Regions from separate parts of the Phormidesmis sp. 146-12 genome, predicted to be linked through region 2. Evidence: riboswitches for the same ligand, from Rfam matches in the RefSeq annotation. Region 2 holds a riboswitch; the other holds the start of a gene.
What was found. Region 2 has a riboswitch for cobalamin ahead of cobG (precorrin-3B synthase). Riboswitches for the same ligand answer to the same signal wherever they lie in the genome.
Positions count from the first base shown of each region.

Region 1 (5,157 bases), on a different contig from region 2:
TCATCCCTCGGATGTGTTGGTTTTGACCGATCAGCAGGCGACACGATCGCACATTGAGTCCGCCTTTACTCAACATTTGATCAATCAGGCTAAGTCGGGCGATGTGGTCGTTTTTCACTTTAGTGGCTATGGGAATTTGATCAATACGGGAACGACGATCGAAGAGTCACAAACTCAGCTAATCACCAGTGACGAACCCGCTTTTGATGAATCTGCGATCGGACTAACCGAAGAAACGCTGTTACTCTTGCTCAAATCATTGTCAACTGACCAGGTGACAACAGTTCTGGATGCAGGTTATGTCTATTCGGGTATGAACCTTTTAGGAAATTTGCGGGTGCGATCGCGTCCCAGTTTGCCGATGGCTCGATTAGATGATGCAGAATTGGCGTTTCAAGAACAACGTTTGGCGGCGTTGAGTCTGGATCGCGCTCAGGTGGGTGTACAGCGACGATCGGGTCAAATTCCAGGTGTAGTGTTGACGGCGGCAACTGCTTCCCAAACAGCCAGCGAAGCTCGATGGAATGGCTTTAGTGCGGGACTGTTTACTTATTATTTAACGCAACAACTCTGGCATTCAACGCCCGCGACAACCCTGCGATTTAGTCTGACTCAAACAGCCGAAGCGATCGGACGAGTGGATACTCAACAGCCCAATCTAGCAGGTCAGAAAAGCCGCGATCGTCCCTTAAAGCCTTATCACATTCAGTTATCCGATGCGGGGGCAGATGGAGTGATCACCGCGATCGAGGACACCGTTGCTCAAGTTTGGTTAGCAAGTTTACCCGCTCAACTCGAACAAGGCACCCAGGCTCTATTGACGGTTTCGACCGGGACTCGCCTCCAGATTTACGCCAAAGACGGGCTGACCGCAAAGGCAAAAATTCAAAGCGAAAATTCTGCGGCTCCCCTTCAGGTCGGGCAATGGGTACAAGAAGCGGTACGAATCATTCCTCACAATCTGGGGCTGACGGTGGCGATCGAGAGCAGCCTAGAGCGAATTGAACGAGTCGATGCGGTGAGTGCGTTTTCGGCGATTTCCTCCGTGTCAGCCGTGATTGCGGGGGAGCAGGCGGCGGATTTTTTGTTTGGTAAAGTGCGCGAGACGACTCAGGTGGCCGCTTTGCCGACCGCGCCGATCGCCGGGGTAGTGCCGCCTTCGGGGTATGGGTTGTTTTCGCAGGGGCAAGTGGCGATCGCCAACACCAATGGAGAATCGGGCGAAGCGGTCAAGCTAGCCGTCAAACGATTGGTGCCTCACCTGCAACGGTTACTCGCCGCAAAATTGTTGAATCTGACGGTAAATGCGCGATCGCAGACATTGGGAATTCAAGCAGAATTGATTGAGAAGTCTTCTTTAGAGCGGGTTTTGATCCAGCAAAAGACGGCTCGCGTTTCTCAAGGAATGGTTTCCAATGCAGGCGCTCAAGAAGGCAAACGCTTGACGCTGGCGATCGGCACCTCCCTGCAATATCGCCTCGAAAATCAGGGAGATCAGCCGCTTTATTTTGTGTTGTTGGGGTTGGATAATAGCGGTCAGTCGTTTGTGATTTGGGCAGATGAGGCGGCGGTTTCTCCCAAAACGGTGTTGACGGTGCCGACGCTGGAATGGACGGTTCGCAGTCCGATCGGGCTTGCCGAAACTCACCTAATTTGTAGCCGTGCGCCCTTTAGTGAAACTCAAAGCCTGGTGCAGTCGCCCTCACAGTCAGGAATTCGCTCTATTGAGCGACCTTTAGAAGTGGCCCAAGCGATTCTCAAAGACCTGCATCAAGCGAGTCAGAATGCTGAGAAGACGGTAGGCGCGATCGAAAGTTATCTGCTCGATATCAATGAGTGGGCGACCTTTCGGTTTGTCTATCAAGTTGTTTGACAAGTTGTTTGAGAAAAGTACTCATGTTCATTCAAAAAGTTTTGCGTGTTGTATTGCTGGTTCTATTCACGCTGCATTGTTGGGTCGATGCGCCCAGCGTTGTTTTAGCCGATACATCTGTGTATGAGAAGCGATTGCAGCATAGTTCTGATGGCATTGGTAAATTTTATCTCGATCGTGAAATTGCTCAGGTGATGGGCCACGAAGGTGCAGGTTGGTTAGAGCGTCCCCGACGATCGGGCGAAGAACAACCGCAAAAAGTGATCAGTGCCCTCGATCTCAAACCGACCGATGTGGTTGCCGATATTGGTGCAGGGACGGGTTATTTTAGCTTTCGGATTGCGCCTCGTCTGTCTCAGGGCAAGGTGTTTGCAGTAGACATTCAGCCCGAAATGATCGAGATTCTCAACGACCTCAAAGCCAAAAAACACATTGCCAACGTCGAGCCTATTTTGAGCAGTGTCACCAATCCCAATCTGCCCGAAAACAGTGTTGATGTGGCGTTGATGGTCGATGCATATCATGAATTTGAGTATCCCCAAGAGATGATGGCGGCGATCGTCAAGTCCTTAAAACCCGGAGGAAAAGTGGCGCTTGTTGAATATCGCGGTGAGAATCCTTTAATTTTGATCAAAGCGCTGCACAAAATGACGCAAGCACAAGTCAAAAAAGAAATGGCAGAAGTCGGATTAATCTATCAGGAAACTAGAAACGGTTTACCTCAGCAGCATTTAATGATCTTCGAGAAGCCAAAGTTAGCCTGACTGTCACTGAATAAATTGCTATGAGTCGTTCTTGTAGGCGCGGTTTGAACCGCCAGCCAGACTGTTGCGAAAACCGCAGTGTAACGATCGAGGCAAATTCCTTTCTAATTTGCTTTTGATCCAGTATGCTAAATTCCACGCATCGGTTCTGACGGGGAGCAGCCGTCGGAGGAAACAGGGAAAGTGTAGTGTAATTCTACCGCTGTCCCGCAACTGTAAGAGAGTTTTGATTCGTTCATCAATCTACTCTTGAGCCAGAATGCCTGCCGATCGCGCCCATCGTCTTATCTGCGAGGTACAGGATGAAGACACGTCGAAAATGGGTCAGCCTGGGATTGATGGCTGGCTTAAGTTGCTATCTTTTTCTAGCTTCAGCAAGTCCTGCTTACGCCATGCACATTTCAGAAGGGTTTTTGCCTGTATGGTGGGCAATCTTTTGGTGGGCGGTCGCGCTGCCGTTCTTTTTGCTGGGGCTACGATCGCTCACCCGCATCACTCAACAAAACCCCGAACTCAAGCTATTGCTGGCACTGTCTGGCGCATTCACCTTCGTCTTGTCAGCGCTCAAAATTCCTTCGGTGACGGGTAGCTGTTCTCACCCGACGGGGACTGGGCTGGGCGCAATTTTGTTTGGCCCTTCCGTGATGTCTGTGCTGGGGGGATTAATCTTGCTCTTTCAGGCGTTGTTGCTGGCGCATGGAGGCTTGACAACGCTGGGTGCAAATATGGTGTCGATGGCGATCGTGGGCCCTTACGTGGCCTATTTCACCTACCATCTTGTATTGCGAACTGGGTATCAAAAGGTTGCAATCTTTTTAGCCGCGGCGTTGGCAAATTTGATCACGTATCTGGTAACCGCCGTACAACTTGCATTAGCATTTCCTGCTGTGCAAGGTGGCTTTATTGCGTCATTTCTCAAGTTTGCAGGTATTTTTGCCATTACCCAAGTTCCCCTAGCCGTGACTGAAGGGTTGCTCACGGTACTAGTTTGGAACTGGCTACAGCATTATGGAGAACAAGAACTGCAAACCCTGAAAGCATTAAGAGAACCACAATAATGATGAATAAACGATCGAACTGGCTATTACTCATCGGCGTAGTTGTTTTATCGCTTGGCCCTTTGTTAGTTCTCCAGGGCAGAGAGTTTGGAGCAACCGACGGTCACAATTCAACTGCAATTCAAGAGATTCGACCGGACTACAAACCCTGGTTTCAGCCTGTGCTCAAGGATTCTGGCCCCGAAGTGCAAACTTTCTTATTTGCAGCTCAAGCGGCGATCGGGGCAGGCATCACAGGTTACATTCTGGGCTTATACAAAGGTCGATCGCAGCAGCGCAAGGATGATCAATAGCCTGTATTCTGCCAAACATGACCCTGCAAATTGATACGATCGCTTACACCAATCGACTACGCCACTTGCCACCGAGTCAAAAATTGCTGTTTGCGATCGTGCTTTTGTCGATTACCTATTGCACTTCTGCTCCCATACAGATCCTGATTACTGTTTGGGTGAGCATTTGGATTGTGGCTTATGCTAGAATTTCGGTTTCGATCTATTTGCGGCTGCTTTTCATTCCGATTGGGTTTTGGTTGACTAGTCTGCCTGCATTTGTTGTCAGCAGCGTTGCCTTATCTAATTTATCTTTGGTTCAGTCTGATGTGTGGCAGGGATTCGTTTGGAACGATCATTTTATTTATCTGAGTCATCAAGGAATGCAGCAGGTAAGTGTGTTGGGCGTGAGAACGATCGCCTCTACTGCCTGTATTTATTTTGTCATGTTGACCATTCCCTTTACTGAAGTTCTAGACATTCTGCGTCGCGTTGAGTGCCCTGTATTATTAGTTGATCTCTTGATGTTGATGTACAGATTTATCTTTGTGTTGTTACGCACGGCGAATGAGATTTGGATGGCGCAGCGATCGCGCAACGGCTACCATACTCAAAAACTTTGGATCAAAAGTCTGGGGCTGCTAATTGGGCAACTCCTTCGTCGTACTTTAGAAAACTATCGTCAAGCCTCTCTCGCCTTAGAATCCCGTGGCTTTACTGGAGAGTTTCGGGTATGTCACTCGCGGCGTTATTATCCCTCCAAACGTTACAGCTTTGAGGCATTGTTAGGGTGTGTCATTTTAGTCGCGCTCACGGGATGGCACTATGCTTCTATTTGAGCAAGTTGGCTACACCTATCCTGGCAGTGATCAACCCGCCCTTGAGAATCTTACGTTACGCATTCCGTCAGGCAAACGCTGTGCCTTAATTGGTCAAAATGGCTGCGGCAAAACCACGCTGTTTCTCTTAGCAAACGGACTCTACAAACCCCAAAAAGGACGAATTCATTGGCAAGGTTCACCGCTTCGCTACGATCGCTTCGAGTTACCCGCAAGGGGTCGCTCCTCCCTGCTCAATCTTCGTCAAAAAGTCGGGCTAGTTTTTCAAGATCCCGAACAGCAGCTAGTGGCCTCTACCGTTGAAGAAGATATCTCGTATGGGCTGTGTAATTTAGGTTTGCCAGATGCAGA
Region 1 covers NZ_JBJPHS010000029.1:14,413-19,569, forward strand. The annotation lists gene ACKFKF_RS14115 (caspase family protein) at 1-1,873, shown strand, start outside; gene ACKFKF_RS14120 (class I SAM-dependent methyltransferase) at 1,897-2,637, shown strand; cobalamin riboswitch at 2,764-2,922, shown strand; gene ACKFKF_RS14125 (energy-coupling factor ABC transporter permease) at 2,940-3,695, shown strand; gene ACKFKF_RS14130 (energy-coupling factor ABC transporter substrate-binding protein) at 3,698-3,988, shown strand; gene cbiQ (cobalt ECF transporter T component CbiQ) at 4,006-4,806, shown strand; gene ACKFKF_RS14140 (energy-coupling factor ABC transporter ATP-binding protein) at 4,793-5,157, shown strand, end outside.
Region 1: it holds a riboswitch for cobalamin, as region 2 does, so the genes downstream of both, ACKFKF_RS14125 (energy-coupling factor ABC transporter permease) here and cobG (precorrin-3B synthase) in region 2, are expected to answer to the same signal.

Region 2 (5,157 bases):
ATGGGCCGCCAGGGCTGCTTTTGACTCGGCTGCTCCCACAAATCCGACGGGAAAGCCTAGAATCAAAGCGGGTTTTGGCACTCCTTCGTCTAACATCTCTAGTAATCGAAAAAGTGCAGTAGGAGCATTCCCGATCGCCACGACTGAGCCTTCCAGTTGCGATCGCCAGAGTTCTAAAGCGGCCGCCGAGCGCGTGTTGTTGACTTTTTGCGCCAGCATTGGCACTTGTGGATCGTTGAGTGTGCAAATTATGGAATTGTTAGCGGGAAGTCTGCGTCGTGTCACGCCTTCAGCGACCATGCGGGCATCACAGAGAATGGAGGCTCCTGCTTGAAGGGCAGATCGTCCAGCTTGTACTGCGTCGGCAGAGTAGGCTAAATCTTCTACCAAGTCGGTCATGCCGCAAGCGTGGATCAATCGAACGGCGATCGTCTCAAAATCAGGGGGCAAATTGGCTAAATTGGCTTCCGATCGAATCATGGCAAAAGAGTTTCGATAAATTTCGTTGCCGTCTCGGATGTAGTCGGTCATAAAAGGGAGGAGGGAAGTTGGTTAAAGAGGTTGGTTAAAGAAGTGTTGAAGTTGTGGAAGGGTGTAGCGCTGAGTGAATTCTCGAAAGGAATCTGAATTTTCGCGTTTTAATTGGTAGGTTTTTAACATGTTCTCAATGAGCGGGGAAAGATGTTCAGGTGGAATGTTTGAGTAAAGGATTTGACCGAATTTTGTATGATCTTCAGCGTTGTCTCGAATGTAAATATCATAAACGGCAGCGTTATCGTCGGTTTCTATTCCTAGTAACGTAATGTCACTTTGAGTATGTTGGGCACAGGATTTTTTGCAACCGCTAAAGTGTAAATTAATCGGTCGATCGAGCGTAACTTTTCCTTGCAAATCTTCAACTAACGCGATCGCATCTTGCTTAGTTTCTGTCGCCGAAGACACGCAGCCAGCCTTACCCGAACAGGCGACGATCGCGCCCCAAAAACTTCTTTCTGACCAGTCCAGTCCCAACGCTTTTATCCCTTGCTGGAGTTGGGGAAGCGATTGCTCTCGGATTCCTAGAATCAGCACATTTTGCCAGGGCGTTAAGCGCAGTCCACCTGATCCAAATTGCTTCGATAGGTTAGCTAATCCTTTTAATTGAACTGCTTCTAATCGTCCCAGAGGCAGCACAAGTCCGACATAAAATAGTCCTGGTTGACGTTGAGCGTGAATTCCTAAATGCTGATAGGAAGGGGAAGATTTCTTTAATTTCGCCTCACAATCCTGAAACTTAAACGGCAAGCGCTGTTCTACTTTTTGTAAGTAAGATTCAACCCCAAACTCATGTAGAACGTCTCTCAATCGAGGCTTACGGCGATTAATTAGAGGGGTTAGATCGCAATAGACTTCAGTCAGCGCCAGTAAAGTTGGCAGAACTTGATCAGGTTGAATTGCTACACCCACATCTAGCGGTGAGGTTCCCCGGTCTCCCAAACTGAGGGCGAGATGAAACTGATTTTTAACCGCAGAAAAGGCAATATCGTTGGGTCGATCGCGCACCGAAACCGCTTCACCACCGTCAAAACAAACGCTAAATTTAGCCGACAAAATCGCAAATTCTGGATGAGCAATAATGGTTTGATTCCATTCAGAAACTAAAGGACGTACGTCGATCGCTGCCTGTCGATCGCTGCCCGCAGTCGGACTGCTCATAATGTTGCGAAGGGCATCCACTTCGGCGATCGGAGAAGCCAGTCCAATGGTTTGTAACTGCGTCAATGCCTCTGGCGAAATCTTGCTCTCACGGATTTGCACATTCGCTCGATTGGTCACATCCACAAAGCCGCCACCAAACTGATCTGCGAGATTGGCGATCGCTTCACACTGCTCAACATTGAGAACGCCGCCTGGAATCCGCAAGCGTGACAAAACGCCATCTGCGGCCGATGTGGCATAAAATAACCCTGGACAGGCAGTAGATTGGGACGATATCACTGAAACTCCTTCTCCGTGCGACGCAGAGAATCTCAAACAACATGCCTGATGACATTCCTAAAGTTGGCATTCTGACTTGGGCTTGCCCATTACAGTTGCGGCACAGTATCGGAATCTCACCGAACTTTCCCAACCCTAAACTTCAGTAACTTAGCATGAGAACGGATCGAGAATCCTGCATCCTTAACGTTTTGTCGGATTGATGGCGATGAGTTTGGACTTGGAGAAAAAGTGGCTGTCTGTGGTGGGAATTGGCGAAGACGGGCTGGCTGGATTGTCTGCGATCGCTCGTTCTCTCGTCGATCATGCAGAAATTTTGGTAGGGGGTGATCGACATTTGGCGATGATTTCAGAGAGCGATCAACGGGAGAAGATTGTCTGGGCGACTCCAATTCATCATTCTGTAGAAGAAATCATGCAGCGACGGGGACAGGCGATCTGTGTTTTGGCGAGTGGCGATCCGATGTGCTACGGCATTGGGGTGATGCTGACGCGCAAAATTCCTCTGGCAGAAATGACGATCGTTCCTGCTCCATCGACTTTTAGCCTGGCCTGTTCTCGTCTGGGATGGTCGCTGACTGAAGCTGAAACGCTGAGTCTGTGCAGTCGTCCGCTTGCATTACTGAATGCGTATCTCTATCCCGGTGCAAAGCTGCTAGTCTTGAGCGAAGGCAAACAAACGCCCGCGATCGTCGCCCGTCTACTCTCCGAAAAAGGCTTTGGAAACAGTTCTCTCACCGTTTTAGAGCGTTTGGGCGGCGCGAGAGAACGCATCCTTCAAAGCATCGCTTCCGACTGGAATCAGACCGAATTAGACGACTTGAACGCGATCGCCATTCAATGTGTCGCTGATTCTAAAACCGTTCCGCGCTCTCGAATTCCTGGACTACCGGATCACGCTTACCACCACGACGGACAATTGACCAAGCGAGAAGTTCGGGCGATCACCCTTTCAGCCCTCGCCCCCTTACCTGGCCAGCTTTTATGGGATGTTGGGGCTGGCTGTGGCTCGATCGCCATCGAATGGATGAGAAGTCACCCCCGCTGTCGGGCCATTGCGATCGAACGCTCCCGCACAAACTACATTGCTGACAACGCCAACGCATTAGGAACGCCAAATTTACAGATTTTAGAAGGCACCGCACCCAAAATTCTCACCGACCTTCCTCAACCCGATGCCATCTTTATCGGCGGTGGCGCAACCACAGAAGGACTGATCGAAACCTGCTGGTCAGCCCTGCGATCGGGCGGTCGTCTCGTCGCCAACGTCGTCACCCTCAAAGGCGAACAAAAGCTTTTTGAATGGCACGATCGCGTCGGCGGCGAATTCACCCGCATCTCCATTCAACGAGCAGCCCCGATCGGTCGTTTCCTCGGTTGGAAATCCCTCTCTCCCATCACCCAATGGGTCGCTCGCAAGCCGTGATGAGACAGAGACAGAAGACCAGAGACTAAAGTCCAACGTCTCCTCCCTCCTCACCCCTCACTCCTCACTCCTCATCTCCCATGCCCCGCACAGGTTACACCCTTCCCGTTTTCGCTGTCGCTGCCGCCAAAGCGGCCCTTCTACAGTTATTGAATTCAGACCCACCCTCGATCGTCTCTCTCGATCTATTGCCCGACCTGGCTGAAATTCCAATTTCTCAAGTCGCCAAACTGGATGAAGTCAGCGCGATCGCGATTACCCTCAGTGATCCGGGCGACAATTTGGATTTGACTCGCGACACGCCGATTTGGGCCTGGGTGAGGTTATCAGAACGGGGCAATCAACCTCCACTCATCCTACAGGCGGGCGAGGGATTGGGCAAAACGGCCGCAGGAGATCCCGCAATCTACAGCTATGCGCGACGGTTGTTTGATGCGAATCTATTGGCTCTGATTCCGAGCGATCGTACCCTGACAATTTCCATCATTCTCCCCGAAGGTCGTCAACTCGCGCAGCGTACTTCAAATGAAGCATTTGGCATTCTCGAAGGTTTATCTCTACTCGGAACGAGCGGTATCTCAAAACCATTCTCAGCCGCCGATCATTTAGAAGAATTTCGCGTTTCGCTTCGAGAGAAAGTGCAATCTCACTCCGATTTAATTTTTTGTATTGGCAGTAATGGTTTACAGGTAGCCGATCGCTTGGGGTTGGATGCGGGAGCGATCGTACAAACGGGTAACTGGATCGGTGCTTTGTTAGTCGAAGCCGGACTTCATAAAGCAACTTCGGTTCTACTATTGGGCTATCACGGTAAGCTGATCAAACTTGCAGGCGGCATCTTCAATACATCCAGTCATCTAGCCGACGCAAAACTTGAAATTCTCAGTGCTGCGGTAATTTCGGTAGGGGGTGATCTGGCTGCTGCTCAAGCGGTTCTTGAATGCAAAACGGCCGATGCTGCTCAAAAAAAACTCATGGAATTGAAGCTTTCAGACACAGTTTTTACAACGCTGGCGAGAAAGGTCAGTCAAAAATCAGAATCATACGTGAAAAAATACGCCAATGCGACGATGAACGTTCAGACGATTCTCTTCGATCGTCAAGGGCAAATCGTCGGTCAAGACTGGTGAAATCAGGAACCTGAGTTAGAGAGATCGAGTCATTCCAAGCAAAAGCGTGGAGGATCTGGGCAAATGACTTCTCAATGGCGATATTACCCTGCAATCTGTTTGGGGTCTCTGATAGGGTTGACGGTGCCGATCGCGCTCTTTATTTATCAAATGTCGCCGCTCAGAAATCCTACGCTTGTCCTTAACGGCACCTTGGCTAACCGACTCGACTTGGTGACTGAGAAGCAGTGGTTTCAAGGAGCGACTACTTTAGCAATGCTGATCGCGCTCAATCTGATGATCATGATTTGGCAGCATTTTCAGGATTACGCCCTCAAAAAACGTTGGCATCGTATGATTCGTCTCTTAAGTACGATCGCTTGTTTCCCGATTTGGATCGCACTCTTTAATCTAATTCATCAAGGGTTTGTGATGTATCTGCTCAATCAGAAAATTGTCTAATACCAAATCAACCAACAAATGATACTCATAAAAAATCAGTTAATTAACCGATTTCTATCTCTCAGATTTGAAAAGAACCTATCAGGGAAGCCGTTTCAAAGTCCCCCAAAATGGGGGATTTAGGGGGCGAGGATCTGTATCAGTAACTAGTGGATTTGGTATAAAGCTGGGTGAATGGTCGCT
Region 2 covers NZ_JBJPHS010000020.1:6,173-11,329, forward strand. The annotation lists gene ACKFKF_RS11275 (precorrin-8X methylmutase) at 1-531, opposite strand, end outside; gene cobG (precorrin-3B synthase) at 553-1,977, opposite strand; adenosylcobalamin-variant (AdoCbl-variant) riboswitch at 2,034-2,124, opposite strand; gene cbiE (precorrin-6y C5,15-methyltransferase (decarboxylating) subunit CbiE) at 2,186-3,403, shown strand; gene cbiD (cobalt-precorrin-5B (C(1))-methyltransferase CbiD) at 3,484-4,533, shown strand; gene ACKFKF_RS11295 (hypothetical protein) at 4,597-4,974, shown strand.